4 regions of the Shewanella sp. 553 genome follow, and region 3 is predicted to be linked to each of the others. Evidence: predicted binding sites of a transcription regulator. Region 3 holds the regulator's gene; each other region holds the start of a gene.

Region 1 (2,202 bases), 740 kb from region 3:
CACTTGTTTGGTTATATCGACTAATTTTTGCAGCTTAAGATCGCTACTGAGTTTACCGCTGTCGGGGTGCTCTGATAATCGTACATCGACCGCTTTGATCTCATCTAACAACTTAGCTTTATCTGCGGCCAGCGTTAGCAACTCATCGGCACTTTGTGCTATGAGTGCCGCTTTCTCTGCTTCGATAAGGCGTTTTAAGTCGTTTAATAACGTATGTTGATTGGCGATGATGTCGATTATTGAGTTCATATCAGCTTAGCCAAGATCCTTTAGTTCATTTTCAAACTGCGCAATATTACTGGCCAGTTTGTCGGCATCAATCTTATAGCGACCTTCAGCAATAGCCGCTTTTATCTGTTCGACTTTTTTAGTATCGATTTCAGGTAAGTTGTTTAATTTTGCCTGAGCACTTTGCAGTTGCTGCGCCTGAGGAGTTATCGATACCGAGTCACTTTTTACGGTTTTAGCCGTAGTGGTTTCGGGCGATACCAGGCCAGTTTTAGCCGATGACTTATCGGTTGATGGCGACGTGACTCGATTGTTCGTGCTTGTATTTACATGCTTTATGTCTATAGCCATAATAGGTTCCAACGTTACTTAGTGAGATCAACATAACTGTATATCGGCGCTCATTTTTAAAGCTTTAGTAGAATTTTGTGGTGAGCAACAAAAAATGCTCATCAAAGTGAGTCATGTCGTACTACATTCTAACCTCAACCGCACCGACCCCGATAACGTTTGCATCTACCATTTTTTGTGAGTGACTATTCCTAACTTGAATTCTATCGCCTAAGTTACCATCACGTAAGGCCTCACCGATAGTTTTTATCTCAAAATTGGCAGTACGGGCATAAATAGACACCATGTCGCCTTTGCAGACAAAGCAAAGGTTACTGCTAAACAGGGTTTGGTTGGCGGCAATTCTGCGTTTGACCCGGGTGCCAGTGACCTGCGCCGGATCATCAAATTGTTGGCCACGTAAATTACTCTGCTCTACATAAGCGAGTGTCACCTGCTCAGCGTTAATCAGATCACCCGGGCCTAAGGTTTGTGTCGCCACAACCACAGGGTAAAGAATATCGACTCTGACCGATATGTAGATTTGCCAAGGATAGGCTAGCTCTGGAGTTTCACAACTGATTTTAACGGTATTGTTACGGCCAATAGCGCGATCGCTGGCGACCTCAACGCTTAATGCTGAACTACAAGCGGGTGGCGTCACTCGGGTGTCTAAACTTTGCGGCGATATATTGACCTTAGCATCACTTGGGGCTTCAATTTTATTTTCAATTGCCGCTATAGCTAATCGTGATATCGTCGATAAAGAGGGTACGCTAAGCTCATCAGCCGCAAAACTTGGGCATGAGCAGAGTAAAGCGATGAAAAAGTATACTGTATTTACTTTCATATTGAATAGACTAGCTTAGATAGCTAGAGAGCACCTATACTTCGTTGTGGCCCGTACTTTATAGACATTTTTCATAGAAATTAGTGTCATAAATTTGACGAGTTTAGGGCCTGGTTATCATACACATTTTTTAAAGCAATTAGCATGCCTATACTTATAGTTACTATGGTTGGGGAAGCATTCACAAGGCAAAGGCATTATGTCGAGTATTCTTGATTCAGTAAATAAACGTACCCAACTCGTGGGACAAAACCGTCTAGAATTGCTGCTGTTTAAATTAAACAGTAAGCAACGATTTGGTATTAACGTATTTAAAGTCAAAGAGGTACTGCAGTGCCCGCCATTGACGGCATTACCTAAGCTAAATCCTGTGGTTCGGGGAGTGGCGCATATTCGCGGCAAGACGATATCTGTGATTGATTTAAGTGCTGCTACGGGGGGGCGTCCAATTGAAAATATTGACGAATGTTTTATTATCATTTCTGAGTATAACCGCAGCGTGCAAGGGTTCTTAGTCCAGTCTGTTGAGCGAATCATTAATATGAACTGGGAAGCCATTATGCCACCGCCGCAGGGGGCTGGACGCTATTCCTACTTAACGGCCGTTACTGAAGTCGAAGGGGAGTTGGTTGAGATCCTTGATGTCGAAAAAATCCTCGATGAGATATCCCCTGTTAAGACGCAGATAAGCCAAGAAATGGATGATAAGTTAACCATAGATAGAGACCGCCACTATCATATTATGGTGATTGATGATTCAACAGTGGCCCGTAAGCAAATTATTAGGGCGTTAG
Region 2 (2,202 bases), 630 kb from region 3:
ATGCCGATTGCACTATGCCTAAGTTCTCCATCATCACCATCTGGTTCGACTGGTTTTCGCGCATATATTCTAAGCTCTCTACTTGCGAGAACTGAGCTAACTGCGAGACATATTCGGCGCTGTTAATCGGCTTAGTCGGATCCTGGTTTTGGATCTGAGCAATCATCAACGTCATAAATTCATTTTTGAGCGAGGCAGCATCATTGCCTGGCGCTTGCAACACATTAGCGCTCTGCTGCGCTTGGCTGTCCGTAGTACGTCCTACTTCCATTTACTTGTTTCCTAATTGCAGTAAGCCCTGCTGCATAGAGCGGGCACGGTTCATCACTTCAACACTGGTCTCAAACGAACGGCTCGCCGCCATCATGTCGGCCATCTCTTCAACGGTATTAACGTTGGAATACGCCACGTAACCTTGCTCGTTCGCAAACGGATGGTTGGGCTCATAACGCATATCCAGCGGCGCATCGGCTTGCACTATATCGCTAATCTCAACCGAGGCGCTGGCGGCTTTGCCTTCTTGCATCTGGCTATAGATAGTGGCAAATACCGGCTTTAACGCACGGTAAGCTTGCTCTGGCGACTCGGCAGCCGTTCCGGCATTGGCTAAGTTACTGGCCACGGTATTTAAGCGTATGGTTTGGGCATTCATGCCTGCACCCGCTATTTGGTAGATTTCTCCAAATGACATAGGGACTCCTAGCGACCTTCGATAGCCGTTTTTAAGCCGGCAATTTTCATGTTAAGAAATGTCAGGCTGGTCTGATAATCCATCGCATTTTGCGAATATCTCGCCTGCTCTTTGCCAAGCTCAACCGTGTTATTGTCGGCAGAGCTTTGATAAGGCACGCGATAACCGATATCGTAGCGATTAGCGTTGCTGGCACCCGATTCAATGCGAGCCATTACCTTACTGAAGTCCAGATCTCGCGCCTTGTAACCTGGGGTTTCGGCGTTCACCAAATTACCCGCCAGCACCTTGCTTCTCTCTACCCTAAAGTTCAGTGTTTGGGGGTGAATTCCCAACGCCGTATCGAGGTTGATAGCCATCTCAATTCCTAGTAATGTATGCTCAACAATGTTTATGGCACTGAGTATCCAATTAATATGCCAAGTATTTTAAATCAAATTAAACAAACACTTAGATGTTGAGGCCTGCCATAGTCGGAAGCCTAACTTCCCTCTTCCTCTTAGGCGGATTCGGTTTACTTCCGCTGCCGGTGTATAGCCAGACAGACACAACTTCCGCCAGCGCACAAATTGAGCAACAGATGCGGCGCTCAATCGAAACACAACTGAGCCGCTGGCAACAGCAACAGGCTATCGATAAGGTGCAACATAAGATGGTGATTCGCGTGCCATCAGGGGCTGATAACCTTGAGCCTTGCCCGCAAAGCATCACCATAGATCCGCCTCAAGGCTTACCCTTCGGCCGAGTGCAACGCAAGCTGAGTTGCCCCTCTCAAGGTTGGTCTTTGTATGTCAGGGCAAAAGTGACGCTGCACGCCTATTTACCTGTCGCCAATAGGAACTTGCAAAGAGATGAGATAGTGACATCTGCCGATCTGCACTGGAAAATGTTACCGCTGAAGGCCTCAGATCAAGATGTGATCACCCAAGAGGCCAACTTGCTTGGCCAACAAGTAACCCGCAAACTGCGTAAAAATAAACCTATTCGCGCCGCCTATCTCGAGGCGCCAAGGCTGATTAATGTCGGCGATGAGGTGATTATCGAGGCCAGCAGTGAGGGGTTTTATGCTAATATGCTCGGCGTCGCCTTGGATGTGGGTAAAGAGGGCGATGCTATTCGGGTTAAAAATAGCAGTTCAGGCAAGGTGATCACCGCCTATGTGGTGGCCAAAGGTCGAGTCCGCACCCAGTTTTAGGCTTATTAGCTTAAAAAATCCCTAAAAAAGTTTTAGCGATGTCACAATCCGGTCGCTCATATAGAGTATCAAGCCGAATTATCGAGTGAGTACAATGGAAATCAATAAAATCAACAGCGCTATTGGTGCTGAGATTGGGGCCAATAAGAGCAATGTTAATGCTCAAGCCACCCCAGCGCCTCAATCAGCCGCTACGTCTGCTCCAGCGCAGCTTTCGATCAGTCAGGATTGGCAGTCGCTTGAACAATCTCAGCAGGCACTACAGCAACTTGACGATGTGGATCATGACAAAATTGCCGCACTGCGTCAGTCGCTG
Region 3 (2,202 bases):
CTGATTATCAATTGCATCGAATGCGATTGGCTCAGCACATTTAATCAATACGGCGACTGGCTTCTCAATATTCGTCAGCCGTCCGTGAGGGATCGCGATACCATTGCCTATACCTGTGCTGCCCATTTTCTCTCTCGCCAAAAGGCTTTCAAAAATCTCTTGAGAGGAAAGGGTGGGGTACTGGACAGCGGCCAAGTCGCTGATAAGTTCCAGTACCTTTTTCTTACTGCCCGGAGTGGCGCAGGTTGTGCACTCCGGCCGCAGGATGGTACTAAGTTCCATCGTTAATGCTTTATTAGCTTCTCTTTGTGTTTAATGACCTGACGATCTAATTTATCGATCAGGGAATCTATCGCGGCATACATGTCCGCGTGCTCTGATGTTGCAAATACTTCCCCACCACGGAGATGTAACTTTGCTTCAACTTTTTGCATCAATTTTTCGACATTTAATATCACATGGACATTATTGATCTGATCGAAATGCCGTTCAAGCTTTGTAAACTTTTCTTCAACATAGTTGCGCAGAGATTGGGTGATCTCGATGTGGTGCCCAGTCAGATTTATTTGCATAAAGTGATTCCTCCGGTTTCCAGTTGTTGATTATAAGCTTTTACGTTGATTTGACGGCGGTATCAACATCGCCTCACGATATTTTGCAATCGTGCGTCGAGCGACTTGGATACCTTGCTCTGCCAGCAGTTGTGCCATCTTACTGTCACTTAAGGGTTTCTTTTGATTTTCTGCGGCGACTAGCTTCTTAATAAAAGCGCGGATCGCAGTAGAAGAGCATTCACCACCATCGTCGGTCCCGACATGGCTGGAGAAAAAGTATTTCAGCTCAAAAATCCCTCTTGGCGTGTGCATATACTTTTGGGTAGTGACCCGCGAGATGGTCGATTCATGCATCTCGACCGCTTCGGCAATATCATTAAGCACCATAGGTTTCATCGCTTCTTCACCAAACTCGAAAAAACCTTGCTGGAAATCGACAATGCAGTTGGTGACCTTAAGCAAGGTATCGTTGCGGCTCTCTAAACTTTTTAGAAACCATTTAGCTTCTTGCAAGTGACCACGAATAAACTGGCCATCGGCTTGGTTTTTGGTGCTGCGTGCCATCGAGGCATAATGTTGGTTTACATTAATCTTAGGCATACTATCGGGATTAAGCTCGACCACCCAGCGACCTTTTTTCTTGCTAACTGTGACATCGGGGATCACGTATTCGTCGCGACTGGCAGTAATGGCCAGCCCCGGGCGCGGATTGAGGGTTTGAATTAGCGCTATGGCCTCACGCAGGTCATCCTCTTTCAGCTTGGTCTTACGCATCAATAGGCGAAAGTCTCGTCCGGCGATAAGATCTAAGTAATCACGGATCAAGAGTCTGGCGTTGTCGATATGCGGGGTGTCGGGGTTGTATTGGGCCAGTTGGATCATCAGGCATTCGCTGAGGTCTCTGGCACCAATCCCGATAGGATCGAAATGTTGTACCCGTTTTAATACCGCTTCAATTTCGTCGAGTTCGATTTCAGGATCGCCCATGGCTTCGAGAATATCGTCGCACGTTTGCGTCAAGTAGCCGCGCTCGTCTATGGCGTCAATGATGGCGGTGGCGATAGCAAGATCGTTGTCAGAAAAGGGCGTGAGGTTTTTTTGCCATTCGAGGTGTTCATACAAGCCTTCGCTGGTTTCCCCTTGAAAGGGCATGTCATCGTCGCGCATGGCACCAGAGCTGGAGTTGGGTGAGGCGGTATAGACCTCATCCCATGTGGTGTCGACGGGAAGCTCATCGGGCATAGAGTCTTGATTGAGTGCATCGGAGGTTTCTAAGCTTGAATTGTCTTCACTCGAGTCGACTTGCAGTTGCTCATTGTAATCGGTGTCGAAGTTGTCATTACGCTCTTGTTCTGAGTCGATATTGGCGCCTTCTTGCTCCTCGTCTAACTCGAGTAGAGGGTTAGACTCTAATGCTTGCTGGATCTCTTGCTGCAATTCCAATGACGAGAGTTGCAACAGACGAATGGCCTGTTGCAACTGGGGCGTCATGGTTAAATGCTGACCCATTTTGAGCTGAAGTGACGCTTTCATCGTACTGCTATTCCCTTGTTTCTAATTCTAAAGTGAGAAAGCTGCCTCTGGTATTAAACCGCTAAGGCGAATGATCTACTTAACAAGGTAAGAGCGGTTTAGCCTTTTACCTTGA
Region 4 (2,202 bases), 770 kb from region 3:
TTCGACCAGATCTTTGGTTTGATGTTGCATCACCTGAAACTGCACTTGAGTCTGATCGCCCTGCACTTGAATACGCACCATCATCTGCCCAAGCTCAGGCGGGTCGAGACGGATCTCGGCATGTTGCACCCCTTGGCTGACCATGGCAATCAATTGTTGGCGCATGACGGGGGAGAATTTTTGAATCATCTCTTGCATCTGCTGGGCAGGGTCACCTTGCGGGCGAATAGAGACTTGATACTGTGCTGGCGTCTCGGCTCGCGCAAAAGGAATCGATGTCATGGTCGATGATGTGGGTTTTAACTCGTTTGCGCCATTGTCGGCGATATCACCCTCTGCCGCCATGGAGACCATTAACTTGGCATTTTTAAGCTCATTGGCCGCACTCGTGCTGGCATCCACTTGAGCCTGCACTTTAGCGGTTATTTGCCCGGCAGCGTCTGGTTTAAGCTCTGAGGTTACGTCAAATTGAGCTCCACCCAACATCGATTTAGCATCGTCGCCGCCCATCTTAGCCCCAAGGCTGTTAGCCCTACCCGCACCTTGCGCGGCTAACAACGTGTTGGCTTGCTCGATTAAGGCGTTGAAAGCCGAACTCTTACCCTGCTGCGATCCATCAATTAATGCCGCCATCATATGCGGCGGTAATTGCGCTAGCTGTGCCTCATCTAGGCCTGTTTGACTCTCAAGCCCTTCAAGCTGGGATTGCGTTAGGCTGGCTAACAACTCGTCGGTACTCGTCTCGCCAGTCAGATTCAGATCTGAGCCTAATTCACCATCGAGTGGCAATTGTGCGCCGCCCTCGGCAAGTTCCTGGTTTTCCGCTAACTGTGTCGCCCAGTTAATTTGCGCCAACACATTGGCAACGTCATTATCCTCGTCTTGCTGCTCATCCGCTGCCACGACCTGTTGATTGTCATGCGTTATCTTATCGGCTTCAGGAGAGCCTTGGGTTTTATGACTTGGGCCATTATCGGCTGACGCTTGCGCTAACACCGTAGAAAAGTCATTACTTTTCGAGCTGTTAGCACTAGATTTGTTAGGTTGCAAACCCAACTTATCGCCCGAGCTATCCGCTTTAGATAACAGCACGCTATTCATTTGTGGCATAAATCCTCCAACACTTTTACGCGTAACACGCGGCGCTTATGTCACGCTTCTAGTGTCAATTATTCGGTCGTACTGCCGATAAGAAATTAGTATTTTGATAAAGAATGCAAATAAAGCGCCAACTGTTAAGTTGTTGCCTTGTTTGATGATTATTTTTAATGAAGAGCAATATCGTGGCGACTGAGGCGCTTAACGCTGCGGTTTTCGAAAAAATTGCTGAGAGGCAAACTCATCAATCATCTTTTGTTCTTGTTTTAATTCGGCAAGTTGCCGCTTATGCGCCTTGCGCTCAAGCAGCAGCTCCACCGCTTTACGCTTTTGCTGTTTGACTTGCCACACTTGCTGGCCAATTTGACGCTGCTTATCAGACTCGTTCACCGCAAAATGCTGTTTGGTGATCGCCTCATCTATTTGACGGATAAACTGATGAAACTGATGATAATTACTTGCACTTATCACCTGCCCCTGTTGCTGCTCCATCTGTTTCATGTAATCAAGACGGTATTGCTGTAATGCGCTTAGTTGCTGCTGGCATTTTTGCAGCACCATCTGCGCAGAGCGCAGCTGCAGTGACGCTTGCTCTTCGGCGTCGAGCGCCAATTTAAGCACGGTATCGAGTGGATCAGGTTTCGCCATCACATCCTCTAAATCATCAAACTCAAGGGCATCTATTTATTTCACAATAGCCGCTATCCCTGACATTGGGCACTCAATTGACCTAACATCAAGGCACAACTGTCAAAGCTAAGCGACTCTTTCATCGTTTGACGTAAAAAGGCGTTCATTGCCGGTTGCAGGCGAATGGCGTTATCGATACGGGGATCGCTGCCTTGAGTATAAGCACCAATCGAGATCAAGTCGCGATTTTGCTGATACAAGGAATACATCTGTTTTACTCGGCGAGTGGCTTCTAAGTGGGCTTCACTGATCACCATAGGCGCAACACGGCTAATGGATGCCTCGACATCGATAGCAGGGTAATGGCCCGAATCGGCCAAGGCACGTGACAGCACAATATGCCCATCGAGGATCGCTCGCGCCGAGTCGGCGATAGGATCTTGTAAGTCATCACCTTCGGTTAATACTGTATAA

The links. The regulator sigma-54, encoded in region 3, starts transcription at its own class of promoters, with help from an activator protein. The targets are predictions, from matches to a motif close to GTTGGCACGNNNNTNGNNT.
Region 1: flgA (flagellar basal body P-ring formation chaperone FlgA) is a predicted target of sigma-54. The motif match lies at 1,542-1,560, and genes of this name have one in related genera.
Region 2: flgB (flagellar basal body rod protein FlgB) is a predicted target of sigma-54. The motif match lies at 1,097-1,115, and genes of this name have one in related genera.
Region 4: AC5YBZ_RS05675 (flagellar hook-length control protein FliK) is a predicted target of sigma-54. The motif match lies at 1,215-1,233, and genes of this name have one in related genera.

The regions. Positions count from the first base shown of each region.
Region 1 covers NZ_CM181701.1:1,238,096-1,240,297, forward strand. The annotation lists gene AC5YBZ_RS05520 (flagella synthesis protein FlgN) at 1-249, opposite strand, end outside; gene flgM (flagellar biosynthesis anti-sigma factor FlgM) at 256-579, opposite strand; gene flgA (flagellar basal body P-ring formation chaperone FlgA) at 701-1,408, opposite strand; gene AC5YBZ_RS05535 (chemotaxis protein CheV) at 1,608-2,202, shown strand, end outside.
Region 2 covers NZ_CM181701.1:3,880,582-3,882,783, forward strand. The annotation lists gene AC5YBZ_RS17160 (flagellar hook assembly protein FlgD) at 1-271, opposite strand, end outside; gene flgC (flagellar basal body rod protein FlgC) at 272-691, opposite strand; gene flgB (flagellar basal body rod protein FlgB) at 700-1,050, opposite strand; gene flgA (flagellar basal body P-ring formation chaperone FlgA) at 1,272-1,886, shown strand; gene flgM (flagellar biosynthesis anti-sigma factor FlgM) at 1,981-2,202, shown strand, end outside.
Region 3 covers NZ_CM181701.1:494,414-496,615, forward strand. The annotation lists gene ptsN (PTS IIA-like nitrogen regulatory protein PtsN) at 1-282, opposite strand, end outside; gene hpf (ribosome hibernation promoting factor) at 285-572, opposite strand; gene AC5YBZ_RS02310 (RNA polymerase factor sigma-54) at 603-2,087, opposite strand.
Region 4 covers NZ_CM181701.1:1,266,586-1,268,787, reverse strand. The annotation lists gene AC5YBZ_RS05675 (flagellar hook-length control protein FliK) at 1-1,110, opposite strand, end outside; gene fliJ (flagellar export protein FliJ) at 1,300-1,746, opposite strand; gene fliI (flagellar protein export ATPase FliI) at 1,800-2,202, opposite strand, start outside.